Regions from separate parts of the Kocuria sp. TGY1127_2 genome, predicted to be linked through region 1. Evidence: predicted binding sites of a transcription regulator. Region 1 holds the regulator's gene; each other region holds the start of a gene.
What was found. Region 1 encodes HrcA, which represses chaperone genes, less so after heat shock. Its sites were predicted from a motif close to TTNGCACTCGNNNNNNNCGAGTGCNAA; they were not measured.
Positions count from the first base shown of each region.

Region 2: the regulator HrcA is predicted to act here: its motif matches at 2,565-2,591, upstream of groES (co-chaperone GroES).
Region 3: the regulator HrcA is predicted to act here: its motif matches at 1,523-1,549, upstream of groL (chaperonin GroEL).

Region 1 is NZ_AP022834.1:1,499,908-1,504,380, reverse strand. It holds gene sake_RS06820 (DUF3097 family protein) at 1-863, opposite strand, end outside; gene hrcA (heat-inducible transcriptional repressor HrcA) at 1,072-2,085, shown strand; gene dnaJ (molecular chaperone DnaJ) at 2,153-3,283, shown strand; gene sake_RS06805 (16S rRNA (uracil(1498)-N(3))-methyltransferase) at 3,293-4,060, shown strand; gene sake_RS06800 (GerMN domain-containing protein) at 4,067-4,473, opposite strand, start outside.
Region 2 is NZ_AP022834.1:928,560-933,032, forward strand. It holds gene sake_RS04180 (glutamate--cysteine ligase) at 1-1,057, opposite strand, end outside; gene sake_RS04185 (class I SAM-dependent methyltransferase) at 1,178-2,452, opposite strand; gene groES (co-chaperone GroES) at 2,686-2,982, shown strand; gene groL (chaperonin GroEL) at 3,036-4,473, shown strand, end outside.
Region 3 is NZ_AP022834.1:2,389,031-2,393,503, forward strand. It holds gene groL (chaperonin GroEL) at 1-1,334, opposite strand, end outside; gene sake_RS10715 (LytR C-terminal domain-containing protein) at 1,685-2,320, opposite strand; gene sake_RS13480 (DUF3263 domain-containing protein) at 2,427-2,639, opposite strand; gene sake_RS13485 (uracil-DNA glycosylase) at 2,718-3,371, shown strand; gene sake_RS10730 (threonine/serine exporter ThrE family protein) at 3,410-4,473, opposite strand, start outside.

The DNA.
Region 1 (4,473 bases):
GGGGCCCCGGGCTTCGCCGTCAGAAAATCGATGATGTGTTCAACCGGGCCCAGAATTCCCGGGTCCAAGTCCGCGTAGGTGGTGACGCTGGCAAGGATCTTCTTCCACGCCGCCGCACGCTGTGCAGGCGTTTCGTGAGGCCAACCGATTCTCTGGAGAATCCCGGTTTTCCAGTCTTCCCCGCGAGGAACCTGCGGCCATTCGCGGAGCCCCACGGCTTTCGGTTTCACGGACTCCCATACGTCCACATACGGATGACCGACAAACAATACGTTGCCTCGGGCACCCGGCACCTTCATGGCCTGCTCGGCAAGTCTTGATTCTTTGCTGCCCGTAACCAAATGGTCCGCGAGGATTCCCAACCTCCGCTCGGGACCGGGCTCGAATTCTCGAATGATTTCGGAGACATGGTCTAGGCCGTGCATGGGCTCGACAACGATACCCTCGATGCGCAGGTCATCTCCCCATACCTTCTCGATCAACTCTGCGTCGTGCAGACCTTCGACCAGCATTCGCGATGCCCGCGCTTTTCTTGCCTTGGCTCCCGGGACTGCGAGCGAACCCGAACGCGTGCGTTGCGGCTTCGATGGCGTTCGCGCACGGGGAGGCACGAGGCGCACGGGCTCGCCTTCGTACAAGAATCCATGCCCCAGAGGAAAAGCCCGGACAGCTCCGTGGCGGTCTTCGAGCCCGACCACGCGTTGGCCGCCGATCGACTGCAAGCTCACCGCCGCGCCTACCCAGCCGGATTGGACCTCCTCGATGACCATGTCCTTTCGGACTTCAAGGTCCCGGGGCTCAGGCGGCTGGTTGCTCAATCCGGCGCTGCCCAGTTCCTGGGGGCCCCATCCGTAGCGATCCATGCAACTTCCTGTCCTGTGGTCCAAAAATTTCCAAGAGCGGGCGCGCGGCCCGTCGCCAATATAGCCTCTCCGCCGAGAGCTGAGCATCCGGCGGCGCGTTTTTCGACAGCGGGCATGCGGCGTAGACTTAGCAGTCGGACCGGGGGAGTGCCAATGGGCTCCCGCCACGAAGCATCTACAGTCAGGATTTTGCGAGGAGGGCGAGACCGTGAACAAGCCACGCCGGCTCGATGTCCTGAGCGCGATCGTCGAGGACTACGTGCACTCGCGCGAGCCCGTCGGTTCAAAAGCCTTGGTCGACCGGCACAAACTCGGTGTCTCCAGCGCAACTGTCCGTAATGACATGGCCGCCCTGGAAGACGCCGGAATGATCATGGCCCCTCACGCGAGCGCCGGCCGGATACCCACGGACAAGGGTTACCGCGCATTCGTGGATCAGATCGCATCGATCAAGCCGCTGTCCGTTGCGGAACGTCGGGCGATCACGAGTTTCCTGGACTCGTCGGACGATGTCGATCAGATGATGGAAAAGACTGTCCGTCTACTGTCCCAATTGACTCGGCAAGTCGCACTTGTTCAGTACCCCACGCGGACCGGGGCGAAAGTCCGGCACCTTGAATTGGTGACCATGGCTCCGCGATTCGTTCTGGTTGTCATGATCACGACTCGCGGGGGAGTCGGCCAGCGCGTCGTCGAGATCCCTAAGGAACTCTCAGAAGAGACGTTGACGGGGATTCGTCGCGGTTTCCTGGACGCGATCCTGGATCGTCCTGTGGGGGATTTGGAGGCTTCGCTGGTGACCGCGGTCGCCGGATGTGAGCCAGCGCATCGTGATTCGGCCAGGATTCTCGCCGGAATGGTGACTATCCTGGGTCGAGGCGAACAGGAAGAACGCCTGCTCATGGCGGGTACTTCTTATCTCGCGGAGTCCACGGACGACTTCAACCGCAGCATCGCGCCCATCCTCGACGTATTGGAAGAGCAAGTCGTCATGTTGCGTTTGCTTTCCGAAATCGGCGAGGACGCCAGGGGCGTCTCCGTCCGGATCGGGCGGGAGAATTCGGACACTCCGTTATCGGATGCGTCCGTGATTGCGACGGGGTACGGGCCGCAACTCGCCTCGAAAGTGGGCATCGTCGGGCCGACACGAATGGATTATCCAGGGACCATGTCCGCGGTGAGGGCCGTCGCGCGGTACCTCTCCCGCATCTTGAACGAATAAATCCGCGCGCACAGCCGTTGACGAATTGGAACCCACGCGGTTTCCGACCGCAGATCAAGGAACATCAGTGAGCGACCACTACCAGACTCTCGGCGTCTCGCGAGACGCCAGTCCAGAAGAAATCAAGAAAGCGTACCGCAAGAAGGCGCGCACCTTGCATCCGGATGTGAATCCTTCGCCCGAGGCGGCAGAAGAATTCAAGCGCGTCTCCCACGCCCACGACATCCTCTCGGACCCGGACAAACGCCGCGTCTATGACACCACGGGGAACGAGAACGGCAATAACACCGGTTATGGCGGTGGCTTCCCCGGCAGCGGGTTCGGTTTCTCGGATATCTTCGAAACGTTCTTCCAAGGCGCCGGCGGACCACGGGGCCCGGAGAGCCGTGTGCGTCAAGGCCAGGATGCCCTCATCAACGTACGGGTCAACCTGCGGGACGCCGTATTCGGAACAGAAAAAGAAGTCACCGTGGATACCGCCGTGACTTGCTCCCTGTGCGAGGGTCAAGGAACCGAGAAGGGAACCGAGCCCGAAACCTGCGACGTCTGCCACGGGCAAGGTCATATTCAGCGTCAGGTCCAGTCCATTCTCGGGAATGTCGTCACCACGGCCGAGTGCCCGAGTTGCCGAGGCTTCGGCACGGTCATCAAGCACCCGTGCCCCGAATGTTACGGCGAGGGCCGAGTGCGTCAGCGCAAGCCGCTGACACTCAAGATCCCGGCGGGTGTTTCGACCGGTACGCGAATTCGACTCAGCGGCGAAGGCGAAGCCGGAACCGGCGGTGGACCGAACGGGGACCTCTACGTCGAGCTTCGCGTGAACCCGGACGAAACCTTTACGCGTGAAGGGGACGATCTCCACGCGACCATGACGGTGCCCATGACTGCAGCAGCGTTGGGCACCACCATCAACCTCGAAACTTTTGACGGTACGCAGGAAGTCACGGTCAAGCCCGGAACCCAGACGGGCCAGACGACCACGCTTCGCGACCTGGGCGTCACCAAGCTCCGCGGCACCGGACGCGGCAACATCGTTGTTCATTTCGAGGTCGAAACACCTTCGAAGATCAACGACGAGCAGCGCGAGCTGTTGCGCAAGCTTGCCGAGCTCCGGGGAGAGGACGACGTCGTCGGCGAAACGATGCAGAACACGGGACACGGATTTTTCTCGCGCTTGCGGGATAGGTTCCAGGACTGACCGGCTTCCATGACGCACCCCGTTTTCTACGTCGAACCGCAACACATCGAATCCTTGGCAGCCGGGGAAACTTATGAATTGGTGGGATCGGAAGGGCACCACGCGAAGACCGTGAAACGACTCGGCGTGGGAGAACCTCTCGACCTGGTTGATGGACGCGGTCATCGCGTCGGCGGTGTCGTCACAGAAATCATTCCGGATGGTCTGGCCGTGTCCGTCGAGTCGGGGCCGGTGCAAGACCCCTCCAGTTCGGTCGTGTTGATCCAGGCACTTGCCAAAGGTGACCGCGACCTCATGGCGGTCGAAATGGCCACCGAACTGGGCGCCAGCGCGATCTTCCCGTGGCAGGCCGAGCGAAGCATTGTGCGGTGGAAAGCAGACCGTGCAGCGAAAGCTCACGCGAAATGGGGCAAAACGGTTTCGGCGGCGGCCAAGCAGGCCAGGCGCTCTTTGGTCCCTCACGTCGGTGAATTGTTGTCCACCTCCCAGGTCTCCCGGCTCATGGAACCGGGGGACCGGATGGTCGTCCTTCATGAGGAAGCCGCGGTGAGCCTCGTGGACTACCTTGGTTCGGTCCAGAGGACGAATAATGATGCCGGTTCGGGCCGCATCTTCGTAGTCGTCGGTCCGGAAGGCGGGATATCCCCTCACGAGGTCCAGACTCTCGAGGAGGCAGGGGCTCAGTGCGCGGTTCTGGGCACGGATGTGCTGAGGAGCTCGACGGCGGGGGCAGCGGCGATCGCGGTCATCAATGCGATGATCGGGCCCTGGCGATGAGAGGACCTAGTCTCTGATCTTGAACTGGTGGTCATCGTAGAGGCTGACATCCTGGTCGGATACCGCCAGCCCCGGGTCTCGAAGATCCCTTGTGCGGATATAGATACGGATTGTGTAGTCGCCAGGGGACAGTGTTTTGCTGAATTGAATCTCCTGGAGACCGGACTCGCTGCCGGAGAGTTCTTCGTTGCCGGACGCTACTTCAGAACCGTTCTTGCGGATGTCCCAGTACACCCTTGAAGCCACATTGGTGGCTACCATTTTGACGCTGAGGTTCGATGTTGACACCACGTCCTGTTCGGGGTCGATGATCCAAAGAGGCGCTGCGACGGCGTCGTCACGGACCATCGGCTGTCCCAGCGTCTGCTGCCCGAAGCGGTACCCTCGGTGGCCATCGACCAGGATGATGACCT
Region 2 (4,473 bases), 570 kb from region 1:
GATAACCGGGACCGCGCTCGAGTATTCGATGCACGCCCGCCAATTCTTTGGCGCAGCCGAGTTCTCGGGCAATCGGTTCTAACCTCTCGACCAACGCGGCGGTGTGCTCACGGACGGGCGCAACCGTACCGTCTCCGTCCGTGATGACCTCGGCATCCAACCCGTAGCGCGAGGCCCTCCACTTGTTCTCCTCGGCAAACCATCGAGGCATTGTGCCGATCCGGCCTCCGTCGTCGACTATTCGGGAAACCTCTTCGACTATGCATTGGGTCAGCGCGGTGATGGCGCCGATTTCTTCGAGGGTTGCAAGGCCGTCGCAGATGCGCATCTCGACGGTGCCGTACCGGGCAACGGGACGGATGTCCCAACGATTTTCGGATTCCTCGGCGATCATTCCGGTTGCGATGAGACCATCGATGTACTGCTCGTACTCGGTCCACTCCTCGAACTGGTACGGGAGACCGCATGTAGGAATCTGTTGGAAAACCATGGCCCGCTGTGAGGCGTATCCGGTGTCCACGCCCGCCCAATAAGGGGAGCTCGCCGACAGCGCCAAAAGATGCGGATAGTAGTTGACGAGTTGATTCACCGCGGGCAGCGCTTTGCTTCGGGAATCGACACCGACATGAACATGTACTCCGTAAACCAGCATTTGGCGTCCCCAGTATTGGGTACGGTTCAAAACTTTTTGATACCGGTCCTTCTCCGAGACTGGCTGTTCGGTCCACTTCGCATAAGGATGGGTGCCCGCGGAGAACAAATCCACGCCCAACGGGTCGGCCTCCTGCCGCATGACGTCTGCGAGCTCCGAGAGCTGATCAATGGTTTCCGATACGTTTTCACATACACCGGTGACGGCCTCGACGGTATTGGCCAGGAACTCCCGAGTGATCTGAGGAGAGAAACCATCAGGCTCTATGTATTGAGGGTGCGAAGATTCGAGGGCCGCGAGGATCTCTGCGGCGGCCGAGACGAGGTCGCCTGATTCACGGTCGGCGAGAGCGATTTCCCACTCGACGCCGAGGCTCGACTGTTCGGAGCTTGAAAAGGGGATCATGTGCGTCCTCCCGGTTTGGGTCAGTTCATCTTAGCCGGGCGTCAGATGCGGAAACCGAGCATTCGGTCGTCGGCGACACGCGAGTTCACAAGGAAGTCGTGTCCTGGAGCGTGGAGACGGTCAGCGGCTCATTCGGCGGACGACGAACGCGGCGCGTTGCTCAGTTTCCTGGGACTCCCAGCGAGTCAGGATCAGAGTTGCGTGCCGGCCCGTGGACGTCTTCTTGCCGCGCTTGGTACCAGTCAGCAATTGGCCCCGCAGAGTTTCGGGTACAACGTCGACCCCTCGCTTCTTGATCGTCAGCCCTGTGACCCCGTGATCTCGGACCCACTTCTTCAACGTCTTGGCCCCCATCGGCAGATCCTCCTCGACGGCCCAACACGTTGCTCCGGGAATATTGAGCCCCTGCTCGGACGTGAAATAAGCGATCCGCGGGTCCAAAAAATGACCCTCGACGGTGGAGGCCAGCTGATCGATGAGTCCCGCGCGGATCACGGCTCCGTCAGGCTCATAGAGGTACGCCGCAGGAGGGCCTGTACGAGGTTCGGACAATGACCCGTCGACGTCGTGGCCGAATTCCGACCCGGAGGAGAAATGCGCGATCACGTGCGGCTCCAAAGGGTCGGAGTCCAGAACCGTGGCCGACCGCCTGACACCAGGGCGAGCCAACCCGTTGAACCAAAGGATCAGCTCGACAACGTCTCCGCCGCAACTGACCCACTCCGCCTCGGCATGGCCCGGTATGTCGGCGTGCTCCATTCCCGGACCCATCTTGACCCCCATCGCGATGCCGGTCGACGCCCAGCGTTCGATCTGGGAGAACGGCGGGGCAAAGGCCTCAGGGTCGAAGAGTCGGCTGACGCGACCTTGTTCCGTCTCGCGTCGGGCAGGATCGAGCCATAGCGCACGGATCGGTTCCCCATCGACCGTGTGCAAGGCCGTGGCGTCGATACTCGTGACGTCTTCGGTGCGCACCTCGGACTTGGCATGTATCGACAGGTTGTGGCGGGCCACAGACGCGGTGTCAGGATCGATTTCATAGGATAGAACGGACAGACCGGCGCGCAGGAATGCCGCGGAGTCGGACCCGATTCCGCATCCCAGATCGGCGACCGAATCGATGCCCGCTCGTTGGAACCGGCGTGCGTGCCACTGGGCGACGCTGGTGCGAGTAGCTTGTTCGAGTCCGGGCCTGGTGAACAGCATTCGTTCGGCTTCCTGGCCGAATTTCAGTCGCGCCTGCGCTCGGAGTTTGGCTTGGGTCAGGAGTGCGGAGGCCCTATCGGGGGGAAAACCTTGTTTGCGCAGAGCCGTGGAGAGCGCCAATGCGTTCTCTTCCCTGTACTCCAGCGCATCGAGGGCCTTGAGCTCCTCGGAAGTGAATAAATGCGTCACGGGACCACCCTACCGGGGGCTTGTGGGCGGCCGACGTGACACTTTCTTCCCGCTGTGGGCGAAACCTGGCACTCGCCTTGACCCTCTGCTAACCCTCCGAATAGAGTCGTCTTTAGCACTCTGGGACTCAGGGTGCTAAATGGGCCTGGCGCTCAATCGGCACCGCGACGACGGTTGGCACGCCCCTCACGGCTCACGCCAAGAATTGATCCATCCAAGGAAGAAGGTCACTCATGTCCGTCTCCATCAAGCCTCTCGAGGACCGTATTGTCGTTCAGCCCGTCGAGGCTGAGCAGACCACCGCATCCGGCCTGGTCATCCCGGATACCGCCAAGGAAAAGCCCCAGGAGGGCAAGGTCGTGGCCGTTGGCCCCGGCCGCGTTGACGACAAGGGCAACCGTGTTCCCGTCGACGTTCAGGAAGGCGACGTCGTCATCTACTCCAAGTACGGCGGAACCGAGGTCAAGTACTCGGGCGAGGAATTCCTCGTGCTTTCGGCACGTGACGTGCTGGCCGTTGTCGAGAAGTAACAACTCGACAATCCCGCACTTTTTCTAGACCTGTGTAAGGAGTCATGTAGTTCATGGCAAAGCAGTTGGAATTCAACGATGCAGCCCGCAAGGCCCTCATGGCCGGTGTGGACAAGCTCGCCAACACGGTCAAGGTGACTCTCGGCCCGCGTGGTCGCAACGTCGTTCTGGACAAGCAGTGGGGCGCTCCCACAATCACCAACGACGGCGTGACCATTGCTCGCGAGATCGAGCTCGATGACCCGTATGAGAACCTTGGCGCACAGCTGGCCAAGGAAGTCGCCACCAAAACCAATGATGTTGCCGGTGACGGCACCACGACGGCTACCGTTTTGGCCCAGGCCTTTGTGAATGAGGGTCTGAGAAACGTTGCAGCCGGGGCTGCACCGAGCGAGATCCGGACCGGTATCGAAGCGGCGGTCAAAGCGGTCTCCGAGCGTCTCCGCGAGAACGCCCGCGAGATCGAAGGCCAAGAAGTCGCTCAAGTAGCGGCCATCTCGGCTCAGTCTCCGCAGATCGGCGAGCTCCTCGCCGAAGCCTTTGAGAAGGTCGGCAAGGACGGCGTCATCACCATCGAAGACGGCTCCTCGACCGAAATCGAGCTGTCCGTCACTGAAGGCATGCAGTTCGACAAGGGCTATCTCTCGCCCTCCTTCGTCACCGACGCGGAGCGGCAGGAAGCGGTTCTCGAGGACTCGGCCATTCTGATCTACCAAGGGAAGATCTCGGCGATCGCCGACCTCATGCCCTTGCTGGAAAAGGTCGTTCAGGCCAAGAAGCCGCTGACGATCATCGCCGAGGACGTCGACGGTGAAGCATTGTCCACGCTGGTGGTCAACAAGTTGCGCGGCAACCTGAATGTTGTTGCGCTCAAGGCCCCGGGCTTCGGTGACCGTCGCAAGGCGATCATGCAGGACCTGGCTGTCCTGACCGGTGGCGAGGTCATCACCAGCGAACTCGGCATCTCTCTGGACTCCGTGTCCCTCGAACAGCTGGGTAACGCCCGCCGCGTGACCGTCACCAAGGACAACACGACGATCGTCGACGGCAGCGGATCTGCCGAGGATGTTGCCGAGCGGGTCGCTCAGCTGCGTTCCGAGATCGAGCGCGTCGACTCCGAGTGGGATCGCGAGAAGCTCAAGGAGCGTCTGGCCAAGCTTGCCGGCGGCGTCTCGGTCATCAAGGTCGGAGCAGCCACTGAGGTCGAGGCCAAGGAACGCAAGCACCGCATCGAGGACGCCGTGTCCTCGACTCGTGCTGCGCTCGAAGAAGGCATCGTCGCAGGTGGCGGTTCCGCTTTGGTTCACGCGTCCAAGGCACTCGACGCCGACCTGGGGTTGCAGTCCGAGGATGCTCGGACTGCGGTCGATATCGTCCGTCGTTCCTTGGTGCAGCCGTTGCGCTGGATTGCGGACAACGCAGGAGCGGATGGCTACGTTGTGGCCTCCCGCATCCGTGACCTCGAGCCTGGCCAAGGCTACAACGCCGCGA
Region 3 (4,473 bases), 890 kb from region 1:
ACCGCAACCTTGACGATGTTGGCGCCCGTGGACTCGTCACCCTCAAGGCTGAGGGTCTCGAACGCACGTACGCCTGCTTGGATCAGTGCGACACCGCCGCCGGAGACAATGCCCTCTTCGACGGCAGCCTTAGCGTTACGAACCGCGTCTTCGATGCGGTGCTTGCGCTCCTTGAGCTCAACCTCCGTAGCGGCCCCGGCCTTCAAAACCGCGACGCCGCCCGCGAGCTTGGCCAGACGCTCCTGGAGCTTCTCGCGATCGTAGTCGGAATCGGTATTGGCGATCTCCGCACGGATCTGAGCGACGCGGCCTTCGATTTCCTCAGCGGAGCCAGCGCCATCGACGATGGTGGTCTCGTCCTTGGTCACGACAACCTTGCGCGCCTGTCCCAGAAGGTCCAGAGAAGCGGTCTCGAGGGACAGCCCGACCTCTTCAGTGATGACCTGTCCACCGGTCAGCACGGCGATGTCGGCAAGCTGAGCCTTGCGGCGGTCGCCGAAGCCGGGAGCCTTGACGGCGACGGATTTGATGGATCCACGCATCTTGTTGAGGACGAGCAGGGCGAGAGCCTCGCCTTCTACGTCCTCGGCGATGATCAGCAGTGGCTTGCCCGACTGCATGACCTTCTCCAGTACGGGGACGAGGTCCTTCACATTGGAGATCTTGGAGTTCACGATGAGGATGTAGGGATCCTCGAGGACTGCTTCCTGGCGGTCGGCGTCGGTCACGAAGTAACCGGACAGGAAGCCCTTGTCGAAGCGCATGCCCTCGGTCAGTTCGAGATCGAGACCGAAGGTGTTGGACTCCTCGACGGTAATGACGCCTTCCTTGCCGACCTTCTCCATCGCCTGGGCGATGAGCTTGCCGATCTCGGGGTCACCCGCAGAGATCGAGGCGGTAGCAGCGATCTCTTCTTCGGTCTCGATCTCCTTGGCGGAAGAAAGCAGTTCCTTGGTCACTGCCTCAACGGCCTTTTCGATGCCACGCTTGAGGGACAAGGGGTCGGCGCCCGCCGCGACGTTGCGCAGGCCCTCGCGAACCAGAGCCTGGGCCAAGACGGTTGCGGTGGTAGTGCCGTCGCCCGCGATGTCGTCAGTCTTTTTGGCAACTTCCTTGACGAGCTCGGCGCCGATCTTCTCGTAGGCGTCTTCGAGTTCAATTTCCTTGGCGATCGATACGCCATCGTTGGTGATGGTGGGTGCGCCCCACTTCTTCTCGAGCACAACATTGCGCCCGCGGGGCCCAAGGGTAACCTTGACGGCATCGGCGAGGGTGTTCAGACCCTTTTCGAGTCCGCGGCGTGCCTCTTCATCAAAAGCAATCAGTTTTGCCATGGTGGCTTACGTCCCTCCTGGACGGTAGACGGATGCATCAACCACGGTGCCCGCGACGGACGGCTGGTGAACACTCCGCGCTCGGGGCGTCGCATTCCCACACCTCACCGTGGTGACTGTGTCTTTTGCCCATCGATCCGCGATGCTGCCCGCGCCGACGAAGCGTGTGCGTTCTCCGCGCGAGTTTTTTAGCAGTCGAGGAGGATGAGTGCTAATTCCAATCTTGGCACCCGGACGGGGAGAGTGCAAACGATGTCCACAGAGGTTGAGGACTCTTCGCTCACAGCACATCCCAGACAACGTGCCAGGCGCCCCGGTGCCCTGGTAGACGGCGACAACCTTGTCCCAGGTTACTGCTGGCTGGTCGAATCGCCCTGAGACCCGCCGGAACTCGAAGAATTCGCCCCGTCTCCTTCGGACAGGACCACGACAACTTGGTAGGAGTACCCCGCGGCCTGCTTGACGTCCTTGATATCGAGCTTTTGAGCTATTGCTTTCGCCTGCTCATCATGACCCTGGGCGTAGTAGACCACCGAGGATTTCTGTGCCTGACCGTCCCAGTTGCTGACGTCAGAAACCGTCCAGCCGGCATCCGTCAGAGTTGTGGCGGCTTTGGTCGCGGTACCTTCCTTGGAGCTGTAGTTGTATACGCCGAGGGTTGTCGACGCATCCGGTTTGGCCGTTGAGGATTCATCCGACCCCGGCCCGGATTCCGAATCGGAGGGGGATTCCGATGCGGAGCCCGAATCCGAAGCTTCTTGGCTGCTGGACGAGGATGCGGACGAACTCGCGGCATCGGGGGACGCCAGTTTGGGAGACAGCAAGAAGAACACTCCGCCGATGATGAGGGCGCAAATACCTGCCACGATGAGGGCGGCCAGTTGCTTGAACCCGCCGCTCTTCTCCGGCAGTTCACCCCGGTATGCGCCCCGACGGGGCGAGTCCACGGGGACGTCGTCGAATTCATCGTGTTCGTACTCGGCCATCAAAGTCCTCGTCATATATGGGGTGCGCACGCTCGCTCACGCACCGGTCAAGCGTCAAGAATATCTGCCCAGTCTGGTCATTCTCTGCACATTGCGCCGGGAGGGGTCAAAGATCCCGCCGTTCCCGGAGCCTACGGGTCAATGCCGGCTCTTCTCGCACGGCACGCACATCGTCGATCAAACGGTTCAGACGCATGTAGTACTCGGTGGCCGACATCCCGAGTTCTTTCCGAACCGCACGCTCTTTCGCCCCCGGGTACTTCCAGGTTCTTTTTTCCATCTCAAGAATGGCGCGCTCTGCTTCGGTCAAGGTTCCCACGAAGATAGTCTAGGGACGACCATCGTCGTTCACGAATTTCAGGGAGCCGTCTTGCCGATCCAGCCGCTGTCCGACATCATGGCCCAGGATTGGGCCGAAGCCCTTTCTCCTGTCGAACCGACCATCCGGAAGATGGGGGATTTCCTGCGGTCCGAGCATGCCGCCGGCCACCGGACTTTTCCGACCTCGGAGAATATTTTCCGGGCCTTCCAGGAACCCCTCGACTCGGTCAAGGTACTGATTATCGGTCAGGACCCGTATCCGACGCCGGGGCACGCAATGGGTCTGTCTTTCTCGGTCCAACCCGACGTGCGCCCGCTCCCCCGCTCCCTGGGAAATATTTACAAAGAGATGGAGTCCGACCTCGGCATCCCGGCCGCAAGCCACGGCGACCTGTCGTCGTGGGCTTCTCAAGGAGTCATGCTCCTGAATCGTTGCCTTTCGGTTCGAGAGGGCGAAGCGGGTTCACATCGCAACCAGGGCTGGGAGCTCGTCACCGACGCCGCTATCCAGGCCCTTGGCGCGCGGAAGAAGCCCCTCGTCGCGATTCTCTGGGGCCGCGACGCCCGCAATGCCGGCGCACAACTCGGCCCTGATGTACCCAAACTCGAATCCGTACATCCGTCGCCCTTGTCCGCGTCTCGTGGGTTCTTCGGATCATGCCCCTTCAGCAGGGCCAATCGAGAACTCGAATCGTTGGGGCTGGACCCTGTGGATTGGCGCATTCGGTAGGTGCGGCGGTCAGACGAGCTTGAAGAAACCGTCGAGGCTCAGTTCCCCAATGGCTCCGGCTGCTGTTTTCTCCGCTTGACCAATTTCCTTTGCGTCTGCGGGTCCTTGCTCATGAAGGGCCTCATCAGGTAATTGCCTAGCACCACTGCGGCCGCCATGGACATGATGATGGCCCCGGCATTGAGCATCGGGATGATCCCGGTCACCGGATCGATGTTCACGGTAAGGGTGTACATGCCACGGAAAATCGTCAAACCGGGCAACAGGAAGGTCAGGGCCGGGACAGCGATGACTACCTGCGGAACGACCCTCCGCTGCGCGATCAGCGCTGAGGCGCAACCCACACCGACCGCTCCGAGCATCGAAATCATGCGGGAACCCGCGCCCAACCAACCGAACAGGTGATAGACCAGCAGACCACAGAAGGCGCTGAATACGCCCAGGAGGATGTGTTCCGGCTTGACTTGCACCGTGACGGCAATCAAGGCGGTCGCGATCAGCATGAAGATGATATTGACCAACGGCTGCGCACCCGAGAAGATCACGCTGTCCACCTTGATCTCGTCGAAACCGATATAGGTGGTAATCGAGATCGCGATAGCAATACCCACGATCAGGCCCAGGAACGATAGACCCGTGGAAATGAGCCGCCCCGCCGACGTCACAGGGAATCCGTTGATCGCGTCCTGAATCGTTGAAACCAACGTCAAGGTAGGCAAGAGCATGATCAGCCCCGAGCCAATGATGTGGGGTGGGGATATCGGCGCACCGATGGCCCACAGGACCATGGCGATGAGGGTCACCAGCGCAGAGCAGGCAGCCATGGTAAAGAAGGACGGAATTCTCCACGACGCAAGTTTTCCGGCCATGACCTGGACGAGCGCGAAAGTCAGGAAGGAAACGATGGCACCTGGCCATGTTCCGCCGATGCCGATCGTCAACGCGGCGGCCGCCGAGGAGTTGCAGAGGCTCACAAGCCATCGAGGGAACGGCTTGGGCTTGGACAGAATCCGGTTCAGGCGGGCCTCTGCCTCGGACCGGGACAGCTCACCATTGGTGATGGTCTTGACGAGCCGGTGCGTCTCGGTCAATCCCGCATAAT